Regions from separate parts of the Rhizobium sp. K33 genome, predicted to be linked through region 1. Evidence: riboswitches for the same ligand, from Rfam matches in the RefSeq annotation. Region 1 holds a riboswitch; each other region holds the start of a gene.
What was found. Region 1 has a riboswitch for cobalamin ahead of cobU (bifunctional adenosylcobinamide kinase/adenosylcobinamide-phosphate guanylyltransferase). Riboswitches for the same ligand answer to the same signal wherever they lie in the genome.

Region 1 (4,246 bases):
TCGGGTGCTTCAGCGTCATCAGGCTGGCCAGCCGCCAGCGCAGCGCTTGCTTGCCCCTCGCCTCAACGGCTGCGGCGATTGCCGCAAGCTCCGTGTCCGCCGCCGAGAGAAACAGCACGTCCCCCGGCGTCTGGCCAAGATCGATCGCTTCGTCGCCGTCGCTGATCGATCCCTTCTGGGCGAGGAGCAGATGCATGGATCAGCCAGCCGCCGCCTGGACGTCCTCGATCACGGTGCCGAAATCCCATTCATGCAGGCCGATCACCACAAGCCGCGTTTCGCGCTTCTCGCCCGATGTCCAGGGACGGTCGAAATAGGTGTCGATGCGGGTGCCGACGGCCTGGATGACAAGGCGCATCGGCTTGCCCGGCACGTCGATGAAACCCTTCAGGCGAAGGATGTCGTGCTTTTCGATGACCGGCTTCAGGCGGTCGATGAAGTCCGCGGGATCCTTGATCGCGCCGAGCTTCAAAACGAAGCTTTCGAACTCGTCGTGATCGTGATGGTGGTCGTGATCCTCGCCCGAGGCATGCAGCGCTTCGTGCTCCAGCTCGTGATGCGACTTGCGGTTTTCGATGTCGTCTTCGGTGCTGGCGCCGATGCCGAGCAGCACGAGCGAGGGCACTTCGCCGTTCTTCGCCTCGATCATCGAGGGCTTACGGCTGGTGCGGCCGGTGACTTCGGCGCGCACCGCGGCGATGCCAGCAGCGTCAAGCAGGTCGGTCTTGTTCAAGACGATGAGGTCGGCGCAGGTCAGCTGATCCTCGAACAGTTCTTCGATCGGGCTTTCGTGGTCGAGATTGTCGTCTTCGGCGCGCTGGGCGGCGACCGCGTCGTGGTCGTCGGCGAAGCGACCGGCAGCGACGGCCGCGCTATCGACGACGGTGACGACGCCATCGACCGTCACGCGGGTGCGGATATCAGGCCAGTTGAAGGCGGCGACCAGCGGCTGCGGCAAGGCGAGACCCGAGGTTTCGATGACGATGTGATCAGGCTTCACGTCGCGGTCGAGCAGCTTCTGCATCGTCGGCACAAAGTCGTCGGCCACCGTGCAGCAGATGCAGCCATTGGTGAGTTCGATGATGTCGTCCTCGGTGCAGTTCTCTGCGCCGCAGCCCTTCAGCACGTCGCCATCGACGCCGAGATCGCCGAATTCGTTGATGATCAGCGCGATCTTCTTGCCGCCGGCATTGGTCAGCATGTTGCGGATGATGGTGGTCTTGCCGGCACCGAGGAAGCCGGTGATGACGGTGGCAGGGATCTTTTGCTGCAACATGGTTCAACCCTTCATTTTCAGCGGCAATCCGGCCGCAACGAAATAGACGACTGCCGCTTCGGCGGCGATGGCTTGGTGGAGACGGCCGGCATGGTCGCGGAAGGCGCGGGCCATCTTGTTCTCGGGCACGATGCCGAGGCCGACCTCATTGGAAACGAAGATGACGGTGGCCTGGAGTTCCCCCAGACTAGCGGCGAGTGCGGCGCCGTCGGCGTCGACGGCACGGCCCTCTTCCATCATCAGATTGGTGACCCAAAGCGTCAGGCAGTCGACGAGGATGACGCGGCCGGGCTGGTCCAGCGCCTTCAGCGCGCCGGCGAGATCGAGCGGCTCCTCATGGGTCGTCCAGCCGTCATTGGCTCGGTCGGCCTTGTGGGTTTCGATGCGGACCCGCATCTCGTCGTCCCAAGCGCGGCCCGTCGCCAGGTAAAACCTGTCGAGGCCAGTGTCGCGCGCCAATCCCTCGGCAAAGCGCGACTTGCCCGAGCGAGCACCACCGAGAACCAGGATGGATCGGGAATGGGAAGCGGTCATGGCGCGCCATAACCCCAGACCGCACGCAGGTGACCTGCAGCGCCTGTTTCAAACACGCGCGAACAACATTTGGATGCACGATCCGCGAAGACGGATCGGCACCGTCGGGTCGACAAGGACCCGCGGATGCAAGACGTCGCCACGACAACCTCCGTGCTGGCAACGGGGAAACCTCCCCAGTGTGGGCACCATGCCCGTGGATGGCAGGTCTCCTGGCTCGCAGGTCGTGATCCTTGAAAGGACCGTCGGGTTCTCCTCGCCTTCCCAGAGTTGACGGCAACACGAAAGAGCGGACGATTCGTAGAGAAAGAGGCGTCCAGCCCCGGCTGATCGTGTTGCCACCCCAGTGGCTTTTCCGTCCTGACGTTTTCGGAAGCCGATCACACCACGCGATCTGTCACCACTAGTAACGGCAGAGCGGATGGAGAACCCTCGCTGCAATACAGTCGCGGGGTCGGCTGCGTTCCGCGTGCCCGGTTGGGGTCCACGCCTTCGCATTCCCTTTTGCTCTCCGCACAACATCTCTGCCGTCCGGAAACCATCCACGATGAGGATTAGGCCGAGGTCAGGCCCAAGTCAATCACGGCTGCGGCGCGCGGATGCGTCATTGCGCCCGGACCCTGGTCAGGGTGCTGCCGCGCAGTTTGCGGTGACGGCCGGATCGCAGTCCGGTCGCAGGCGGATCTTGCCGACGGCGCCTTGCTCGACGGGCGTGCCTTTTGCAATATCGGCCGCGCGGCGCGCGGGTTGGGCAGGAGCAGCCGCGCGTACCGGAGGGGCCGCCATCTCCGCCGGCTCTGGCGGTGCAGGATTGGCTGGCGTCGTGACCACAACCGGCGGCGGCGCAACGACGGTCGGCTCCACGACCGTCGCCTGAGGACTCACGGGCGTCGCGGACGGCGCGATCACCGGTGCCGGATCGGTCTTCAGCCGGGTTGAGATTGTGCGAGGCGCAACGACCTTCCTGATCCGGGGCGTGGTCAGCGAGAAGGCAAAACGGATACGGGCGGCGATTTCTTCAGCAAGAGCTTGACGGGCCCAGCGCGGATCATTGGTCGGGCTGTTGACGGTGAAGACACCCTGCGCCACCGGCTCGCCGGTCTCGACGGAGGTCGCGGTGACGGTGAACCTCGCCTGGGCGAGACTGCGCCGCGCGCCCTCGCCGTAGCCCAACCGATCGATCTTCACCAGCAGGACCACGCGTTCGGCCCCTTGCGGCGCGCGTGTCGCGGCGATTGCCGCCGAGACCCGTCGGTCGACGCTTTCGATGAGGTCGAGCGGTACCTTCAGGTCGGCCATCACCGTGACGTTGCGGACGTAGTAGACCAGGGGCCGATCGATGCTGCGCCCATAGATGAGCGAGCAGGATGCCAGCAGCAGGACAAGGCCGATGGCGGCGGCAATGCGGAAACTGCGAGCTGACATGGCGACCCCGGGCTGATGATTCTGGACCAGCCTGAGAATTCGCCATTTATGGTTAGTGGAGGGTTAATCCGCGCTCTGGAGCGCGGAGAAGAGTGACGCCGCAGAGGCGAATTCGCCGTAGCGCGCCTCACGACGCGCCTCTGCCTCGGCATCGGAGCCCCAGTGCTCGATCGTCCAGTCCTCATCGAGATGCGCCAGCGACCAGACTTCGTCGAGATCGAAGGCACCTTCGGCAAAGGCGAGCGCCAACACGGCCGAGCCTGTCAGCGTGGTCACGACATTGAGGCACGAGATCTGGAATGGGTCGCGGTAGCGCTGCAGGGCTGCAGCATAGGCCGCGACAGCTTCCTTCGGCTGCTCCTGATGCATCACGCCTTCGACCAGAATGAAGCGCGCGCCATGGGCGGTGGCGGCCCAGGTCAAGACGGCATCCCAGCGCGCCGACTGCCGGTCGATCAGCTCTCGCGGGCCGTCGGCGCGGTAGCAGAGCAGGTCGGTGCCTGCGAAACGGAGGATCTCGTCGAAGACGTCGTCGAGACTGTTTGCCACGGCATCGATCGCCGTGTTGGCGAGCTTCGTGATCGGCATGGTGGCCGGATCGATGAACTCACCCTGCCCGGCCCATTCGGCCACCACGAGCTCGGCTGCCTCGCGCGTCGGCAGCGTCAGCAGGTTCTTGGCGGGCGTCTTCACAGGCTTGCCGTCGAGCGTGATCGAATAGCCATCATCGCGCGCCTCGACGCCGACCGCCTCGTAAAAGCGCTTCGGCAGCGGACGCTTCATCTGGATCTGCGCACGGCGCACTGGATCCTCATGGCTCGGTTCAGGAATGAAGGTCCCGAAAATGTCCTGGCTGAGTTCGTCGCGCATCATGAGCTCCTAGTGAATATAGGCCAGAAGGTCCGCCGGACGTTCGACCACGGCATCGGCGCCTGCCTTCCAGAGATCGTCCGCCTTGGCATAACCCCAGGACACGCCGATCGCTGTGGCACCGGCGGCCTTCGCCATCTG
Region 2 (4,246 bases), 440 kb from region 1:
GTCGAAACCAGTTTCCCTCCGACATCGACGCCATGCACAGGCTGCGCAAGCGGGTCTTCCATGACCTCCTCGGCTGGGAGGTTCAGGTCCAGGAAGCCTGGGAAATCGACGACTACGACCGCGCCAACCCGCTCTATGTCCTCTCCTATGACGAGGAGGGAAAACTTCGCGGCTCGCTGCGCCTTCTTCCGACGCTCGGCCCGAACATGCTTGACGACACCTTCCCGATCCTGCTCGGGGATGGCCCGGAGATCCGCAGCGCAGCAGTCTGGGAATCAAGCCGCTTCTGCATCGATCCGGAGATTTCCCAGGACCGTGCGAGCAATCAGGTGACGATCGCTGCGGCCGAACTGATGTGCGGGGTCGGCGAACTCGGCCTCGCTTCCGGCCTCAGCCATATCGTGACCGTGACCGATGTCTTTCTGGAGCGGATGTTCAAGCGCATGGGCTGCCCGGGCAACCGCATCGGCGAGCCGAAACGCATCGGCGTCGTCCAGGCGGTCGCCGTTTCCTGGGAGGTCTCCCATGAGCTTCTGGATCGCATGAAGGCCGTGGCCGCGATTGACGGCAGCGTGCTGGAAGAAGAGATGACGCTCGCCACCGCCCGCGCAGCGTGACGGCATCTCGGGCGGATGCGGCCCATGCCGCATCCGCCACGTCATCCGTCATTTCGTTTTGATCTACATTCGGATATCCTGCGATACGTCAGGGCGTTGATCTGCCCTGCAAATGCCAACTGGGATCCGGATGTGCCGAGCAGGATAGTCAGTTCCATTGCCATGATCCTCCTCATGGGCGGGGCCATGCCAACCGCGGCTGAGGCCTCAGCGCTCTGCGAGCGACTGCGCGATCGGCTGGTTCTGGTGGAGCAAGGCGGGCCTTCGCCCGAGATCAACAGTTATGCCAGCGCGATCGCCCAGCAGAACCTGGAGCTGCGCAAGGCTCGCCAGGACCAGCGCCGGCTTCGCTGCCTTACCTCCTCCATCGTCCAGATCCGCCCCGACGGCGGCAATGACTGCGGGGATCTCGCCACCGCGATTTCACGCATGGAGGCAAACCGCGATATTCTGGCTGCACGCCTTGCCGATCTCCGCGAAAGCCGCGCCGCCGATGCCAGGGCCGCACTGGTAACGGCCCTTGAAGCCAATGGCTGCGGGCCCGATCAGGCGCCGCTGCCGGAGGAAGCGCAGCGCATCCCGTACCTCGACACCCTGGCGGAACCCTACAGGCCCGACCGCGCCGCCGAGGCTGCCTATTCCGATCCGCGCCCATCCTTCGGCATCCTGCCAAGCGGCAATGTCCGCACGCTGTGTGTCCGCACCTGCGACGGTGGCTTCTTCCCGATCTCGTCCCAGACCTCGGCCATGAATTTCGCCCGCGACGCCGCCCAGTGCGAGCAGATGTGCCCCGGCACCCAGACCGAGCTCTTCTTCCACGCGCCCGAGCGCAGCGAGACGGTGGACATGATTTCGGCCGTCACCGGCCAACCCTATCGCGACATGCCGAACGCTTTCCTCTACCGCAATCGTCGGACCGATGCGGATCCCGCCTGCAGCTGTAACCTGCAGCAGTATTATCAGCGCATGACACCCAGACCGGCTGTCCCGGATTATCAGTCCTCGGTGCTCGATATGGCGCCGAAGTCGAAGCCAGTTCCAGCAGCACCTCCTGCGGCGACCGAGCGCCCCCTGGACGAAGCAAGCCTCAATGTCCGGCGCGTTGGCCCCGCCTTCCTGCCGTCCGACAAGGGCACGATCGACCTCAGGAACCCCGCGGCGCCTGGCCCCCAGCCGCTCCAGGAGTAACGGCGACCTCAGGCGTCTCGCCCCAGCGGTCCTCGAAGATCAGGTCGTCGAGTGAAAGCCGCTTCCGCCAACCCTTCACCTCGAGCTCGGGCTTTGAATAGAGCGCGTAGACATAGCCGATGCAGAGATAGCCGATGATCTGCACCCGCGGCGGAATGCCGAGGATGTCCTTCACTTCGTTCTCGTGGAAAATGCTGACCCAGCCGAGGCCCACGCCTTCGGCGCGAGCGGCAAGCCAGAGGTTCTGGATTGCACAGACGGTCGAGAACGCATCCATTCGCGCGTCATGCGTTCGCCCGAGCACGACGGGACCGGCTCGGTCGGTGTCGCAGGTGATGCAGATATTGAGCGGCGCCTTGCGGATACCCTCAAGTTTGAGGGATCGGTAAGCGCTGCGACGCTCCGGCGGAAACATCGCCTCAGCTTCCTCGTTGGCGCGGACGAAGGCTTCCCAAACCGCCTGCCGTTTCGCTTGGCAGCGGATCAGCAGGAAATTCCAAGGTTGCATGAAACCGACCGAGGGCGCCGCATGGGCTGCTTCGAGCAATCGCCTGACGAGGTCATCGGGCAGAGGGTCGGACAGGAACTGGTCGCGCACATCGCGCCGCGTATGGATCGCCTTGTAGACCGCGTCCCGCTCATGCTCGGCAAAAGGCGCAGCCCCGACGAGAAACTCGTTCGGTTCGTCGTGCATCGTAATCCCCACAATGCGCAACCACCCGCCGTCCGCGCGGGCTCGGTCTATCTCGCCAGGCCGGTCTTCTGACTGGGCTTCACCTGTAACGCGCGCCTTCCCGGATTACTCCAGTGGCTGGGTTTCCCCGGCGCATGACATCCGCCTCACAGTGTTGGGCACGTGCCGGAATCTCACCGGCTTCCCGATTCTCCCGCCTTTCGGCAGGCACCTGGCGTGGTTGTTTTACGTCAGACAGCGCACGAGCGACAGATCAAAAACGACAACCTCAATCGGTCACGGCGAAATAGCGGACGAAGGCGAAGGCCGATCCGTCCGGCGACCAGTTCGGCACGTTTATGCTGCCCTGCCCGCCGAAGAATTCGAACAGGGTCTCGATATTGCCGCCATCGGCATCCATCAGCCGCAGCCTGACCTGCTTGTCACGCGGATGTCCGGAGACATCTTCGTCATAGGAGAGAAAGAGAACCTTGCTTCCATCCGGCGAGGGATGGGGGAACCAGTCGCCATAGCCGTCCGCGGTTAGACGCTCAAGATCACTGCCATCGGTCCGCATGCGCCAGATCTGCATCGTGCCGGTGCGGCTGGAGTTGAAATAGATCCACTGACCATCGGGAGAGTAATCGGGACCGTCATTGTGGCCGTCCCCATGGGTCAACCGCTTCTCTGGCCCACCCTTGGTCGAGATCGTGTAGATGTCGAATACGCCGCCGCGATCACCGCAATAGGCAAGTTGCTTTCCATCCGGCGACCAGCCGTGCCAGTAGGAGGGCATCTTCTCGGTCACCTGGCGCGGCTCCTCATCGCCATCCCCGAGCAGGTAGATGCAGGACTTGCCGAAGAGCGTATGGTCGGAAAAGGCAATCGAGGCGCCGTCGGGCGAAATGCCGTGATCATTGTTGAGACGGACGGCAAAACCGGTATCGATCAGTTCCGGCTCCGGATCGTCGTCATCCAACGACAGGGCGTAGAGAAGGCCGTCGCCATTGATCACCAGGAACTCGCCGTCCCGCGACCAGTTGGGCGCCTCGACGAGGTCCTCCGTCTGCCAGACCACCTCAGCTTCACGGGTCGCCATGTCGTAGATCTCGACCGAACTGCGCATCATCATCTCCTTGGAATAATCAGTCAGCGACCGAGCGACTTTCGATCGCCTGGCAGTTTGGCGAAGACCGTCCGGCCGGTCCGCTCGATATGGGCATTGCGCCATTCGGTATAGAAACCCCAGCACAAGCTGACGATCAGGGTGACGAACCCGATGCCGAGCATCTTGAAGCTTTCCTCCCACAGGCCGTAGCAGCCGATTGCCATGGAGGGCAGAAAGTATGCAGCACCGGACAGCACCCGGTAGAGCCCACTATCCTGATTGTCATGGGCTCCGACAGCAAAGATATAGCTGCGCTCCTCCGCCGTGAAATCCGGCAGCTCAGCCCGCGCGAAGCGATCCTCTGTCGACACCTTCAGCGATCCCGGAACCGGTTCGTGATCGGATAGCGACGATCGCGCCCGAAGTTCTTCTTGGTGATCTTCACGCCGGGCGCCGACTGGCGGCGCTTGTATTCGGCGAGATAAAGCAGGTGCTCGACCCGGTGGACGGTCGCGATGTCATGGCCACGCGCCACGATCTCGTCGACACCCATTTCCTTCTCCACGAGGCATTCGAGGATGTCGTCGAGCACGGGATAAGGCGGCAGCGAATCCTGGTCGGTCTGGTTGGGACGAAGCTCCGCGGAGGGCGCCTTCGAGA
Region 3 (4,246 bases), 1.9 Mb from region 1:
GCAATACCCCCTGACGTACTAGCGCCGGCGCAGGAGGAAAATGAAGGCGAGGCCACCGGCCAGGCCGGTGATGACGCCGATCGGCATGTCCTCGGGCGCCATGATGGTGCGCGAGACAATGTCGGCGAGGATGAGGATCACCGCCCCTGTCAGCGCAGACAAAGGGATAACACGGATGTTGTCGCTGCCCGCCGTCAGACGAACGAAATGGGGGACGAGCAGTCCGACAAAGCCGATGGCACCGGAGAAGGCGACCATGACGCCCGTCAGGAGGGCGGTGACCACGAAAAGCTCGGCGCGGAAGCGGCCCACGGGAACGCCGAGCGTCGCCGCCGTTTCGTCACCCATTGCCATGGCGTTGATCTCGCGCGCCCGGATGGTGAGGAAGGTCAGGCAGCCGAACAGGACGATCGCCGGATAGAGAAGGTGTGACCATTGGGCGAGGCCAAGGCCGCCGAGCATCCAGAAGACAACCGTATGGGCTGCGCGCGGATCGCCGAGGAAGATCGCGAGATTGCCAAGCGAAGTGGCGACAAAGGCGATCGCGACGCCTGACAGCACGAGACGATCAGCACCGGCGCCCGTGAAGCGGGTCACGGCGACCACCGCAAGCGTTGCCAGAAGCGAGCCGGCGAAGGCAAAGAGCGGCACGGTGACGAGACCAAAGATCAGCCCGGTGTGGAGCAGCGCGATGATCGCGCCCAAGGCACCGCCCGAGGAGACGCCGAGGAGGTGCGGATCGGCCAGCGGATTGCGGGTGACCGACTGGAGGACCGCACCGACGGTGGCGAGGCCGGCACCGACGAGGCCGGCAAGGATGACACGAGGAAATCGCACATCCCAGACGATGCTCTCCCGTCCCGGAGACCAGGTCGGCTCGAAGGTGCCCGGCGCCAGCTTGTTGACGAGGATCGACCAGACGGTCTCCGCGGGAATGGCGGCCGAGCCCAGGGACACGCCAGCCGTCAGACACAGGGCAAGCAGCAGGAGCGCCAGACCCACCCAGATAAACAATCGACCCTGCATCATGCTGCCTTGCGTATTCCTGTCGGGCGGGACCGGTATGCGGCCCCGCCTTCAGACCTTTTACATGTTGCGGGGGTGGAAGGCCTTGGCCAGACGATCGATCGCCTGGACATTGCGTGGGCCCGGCGTGGCCTCCACATATTCCAGCACGACGAAGCGGTCCTGCTTCACGGCATCGAGGTTCTTGAAGGCCGGGTTCTCCTTCATGAAGGCGATCTTCTGGTCGGCGGTGACGTCACCGTAGTTGACGATCACGACGACTTCCGGGTTGCGCTCGATGACAGGCTCCCAGGAAACCTCCGTCCAGCTCTTCTCGACATCGTCCATGATGTTGATGCCACCGGCGGCTTCGATCATCGCGGTCGGGATGCCGAAACGGCCCGAGGTGAAGGGCTTTTCGGTGCCCGAATCGTAGACGAAGACGCGAACGGGCTTCTCGATTGCGCCGATGCGCTTGGTGATTTCGTCGAGGTGCTTGCGGTAGCCGGCGACCAGGGTCTCGGCGCGATCCTCGACACCGAAGATCTTGCCGAGGTTCAGGAGGTCGACGAACATGTCGTCCATCGTCGGCTTGTTCTTCGCCATGATGTGGATGCAGGATTCGGTGAGTTCGTAGACCTTAATCTTGAAGGGCTCGAGCGTTTCCGGGGTCACCTCGCCGCCGACCTTCATGCCGTAGTTCCAGCCGGCGAAGTAGAAGTCGGTATCCGCGTTCAGCAGCACTTCCTTGGTCGGATATTTCGGCGAAAGCTCCGGCAGCTCCTGAACGCCTTCGCGCAGGCTTTCATCCAGCGTCTTCCAGCCGGAGATGCCGGTGTAGCCCACCATGTGATCCTGAAGCTTCAGAGCCAGCATCATTTCGGTCAGGTTCACGTCGTTGGAAATGGCGCGGGCGGGCGCTTGCTCGAAGGTGACCTCGCGATCGCAGCTCTTGACGGTGACCGGATAGGCAAACGCCGAGGAGGCTGCGAAAACCGAAGCAAACAGCGCGGCGGACAAAAGAAGGCGGGCGGCCATCGTGGCGGGTCCTTTCAATATCAATTGAGAGCGAGGGAAAAGGAAAAGCGGTGCGCGCGACGGTCGTCGGCCTGCTGGCGGGCGGCGAGAACGCCAAAGGTCCCTGACAGGGCCTGCTCCGTCAGGACATCGTCCGGCGTGCCGAAAGCACGCATCCGGCCGCCCTGCATCAAGGCGACATGACTTGCGAATTCGGCCGCGAGATTGATGTCGTGCAGCGTCGTGATGATCGTCAGGTTCAACCCGCCGAGCAGATCGAGAATTTCCAGCTGGTGGCGGATGTCGAGATGGTTCGTCGGCTCGTCGAGGATCAGGATCTCAGGCTTCTGGGCGAGCGCGCGGGCCACCAGCACACGCTGCTTCTCGCCACCGGAGAGGGTCGAGAACTGCCTGTTGGCCAGCCGCAGGAGATCGAGATGATCTAGCGCATGCTCGGCTTCGGCACGGTCCTGATCGCTCCAGCCGGACAGGCCTTCGCGCCAGGGTACCCGGCCCATCATGACGACGTCCCGCACGGTGAAGGGAAAGTCTCCCGGCATTTCCTGGAGCACGACGGCGATCCGCCTGGCAACCTGGCGGGCGCTCATCTGCCAGATGTCCTGGCCGTCGATTTCAACCCGGCCGTCCAGCGGCGAGACACCGCGATAAAGGCAGCGCAGCAGCGTGGTCTTGCCAGCGCCATTCGGACCGACAATTGCCAGACGATCGCCCGAGGCCAGCGAAAAGGAGACGTCGCGAACCAGATATTGAGATGGTTTCGGCCCCCAGCCGACGTCGGTGACGCGGATCGGGCAGCCCTTGCTGCTGCAGCTCATTGCCGTGCCTCCGCGCGGGAGGACAGGGTGGCGCCAGCGCTCAGGCCGGGACCAGACGGCCGTTTCGACGGCTCACCGGTATTCAGTAGATGCATGCCCGTCCTCCGCAGGATTTCTCCGGAGGCAAAATGGCATGTGATCAGCGCGCCTGACGGCGCAGCGCAAAAGCCAGTTCGTATCCATCGGAACACCCCGTCCGCTTCGGTTTCAACTCTTGACGGCAGGTCTCCTGGCTCGCGGATATGCGCCGTTCCATTTGCCTTCCCACAGTCTCCCGCAGTGGCCCGGCGCTTGTTGCGCCGCGAGAATGGACAGCAATCCGCTTACAGTTGCGGGGGCAGCCACGGTATTGGTCCCTATTGGGTCGTCCTCACCGTGTTCCCTATTAATCCCCTCGGAGTCATCCGGCGGGGAACCGTCATCTGTTTGCATAGGGCCTACGGGCCCCGGCGGTCAAGCCTTGATCTCTTCCGTAATGTAATACCATTACGCCTATAGCTTGCGCACGGGCTTGTCCAGCGCCTAGCGTCGGAAAATCAGTTCGACATCTTTCCGTCAGCCGCCGGACGATCCACCGCAACGGCATTCTCATCGATGATCCGAGCACCCCGTTGGCGGGTGGCGTATCGCCAGATCCATTGAATGCTGACCAGCAGGCGCTTTTCGAAGTTGACGAGCAGGTAGACGTGCACGATCGCCCAGAGCAGCCATGCCAGGCGCCCCTTCAGCTGCCAGGAGCCGAAATCGAAAACCGCAGCATTCCTGCCGATGACGGCCGTATTGCCGCGGTTGTGAAAGCGGAAGGTCGGCACGGGTTCGCCCTGCAGAAGATTTGCCTTCAGCGCCTTGCCGAGGAAGGTGCCCTGCTGCTTGGCCACCTGCGCGAGCGCCGGCAACGGCTTGCCATCCTCCCCGGTCGACAGAGCGGTGTCCCCCAGAGCATAGATCTCCGATTTTCCTTCGACAGACAGATCCGAGGCGACCTGTAGACGGCCTCCGGGGCCTGGCGGAACGCCGAGCCAGGCGGCCGCGGGAGAGGCTTTAACGCCGGCACCCCAGACCATGCAGCTTGCCGGGATCAGCGCCCCGCCGACCGTCACGCCGTCGGGAGTCACGTCTTCCACCGGCGTATTCAAGCGGATGTCCACGCCGATCCGCGTCAGGTAATCGACGGCATATTGCGACAGGGATTCCGGAAAACTGGCAAGGATCCGCGGACCGGCCTCGATCAACAGCACCTGCAGCTGATCCGGCCTCAGACTGCGAAAATCGCGGGCGATCATGAAACGGCCAAGCTCGGAAATGGCGCCTGCCATTTCCACGCCGGTCGGCCCGCCTCCGATGATGACACTGGTCAGAAGCCGTCGCTTCTCCGCCTCATCCTCACT

Region 2: linked by a shared signal. The riboswitch ahead of bluB (5,6-dimethylbenzimidazole synthase) and the one ahead of cobU (bifunctional adenosylcobinamide kinase/adenosylcobinamide-phosphate guanylyltransferase) in region 1 are both predicted to bind cobalamin.
Region 3: linked by a shared signal. The riboswitch ahead of M1E12_RS19675 (ABC transporter ATP-binding protein) and the one ahead of cobU (bifunctional adenosylcobinamide kinase/adenosylcobinamide-phosphate guanylyltransferase) in region 1 are both predicted to bind cobalamin.

Annotation. Positions count from the first base shown of each region.
Region 1 is NZ_CP096478.1:1,393,539-1,397,784, reverse strand. It holds gene cobN (cobaltochelatase subunit CobN) at 1-196, opposite strand, end outside; gene cobW (cobalamin biosynthesis protein CobW) at 200-1,276, opposite strand; gene cobU (bifunctional adenosylcobinamide kinase/adenosylcobinamide-phosphate guanylyltransferase) at 1,280-1,810, opposite strand; cobalamin riboswitch at 1,996-2,368, opposite strand; gene M1E12_RS06970 (hypothetical protein) at 2,435-3,235, opposite strand; gene M1E12_RS06965 (ATP12 family chaperone protein) at 3,299-4,105, opposite strand; gene M1E12_RS06960 (HAD-IA family hydrolase) at 4,115-4,246, opposite strand, start outside.
Region 2 is NZ_CP096478.1:1,830,729-1,834,974, forward strand. It holds gene M1E12_RS09105 (acyl-homoserine-lactone synthase) at 1-617, shown strand, start outside; gene M1E12_RS09110 (DUF2865 domain-containing protein) at 804-1,805, shown strand; gene bluB (5,6-dimethylbenzimidazole synthase) at 1,762-2,499, opposite strand; cobalamin riboswitch at 2,541-2,729, opposite strand; gene M1E12_RS09120 (TolB family protein) at 2,768-3,604, opposite strand; gene M1E12_RS09125 (hypothetical protein) at 3,628-3,957, opposite strand; gene M1E12_RS09130 (NAD+ synthase) at 3,960-4,246, opposite strand, start outside.
Region 3 is NZ_CP096478.1:4,090,006-4,094,251, reverse strand. It holds gene M1E12_RS19685 (FecCD family ABC transporter permease) at 19-1,029, opposite strand; gene M1E12_RS19680 (ABC transporter substrate-binding protein) at 1,087-2,043, opposite strand; gene M1E12_RS19675 (ABC transporter ATP-binding protein) at 2,064-2,858, opposite strand; cobalamin riboswitch at 3,061-3,293, opposite strand; gene M1E12_RS19670 (NAD(P)/FAD-dependent oxidoreductase) at 3,395-4,246, opposite strand, start outside.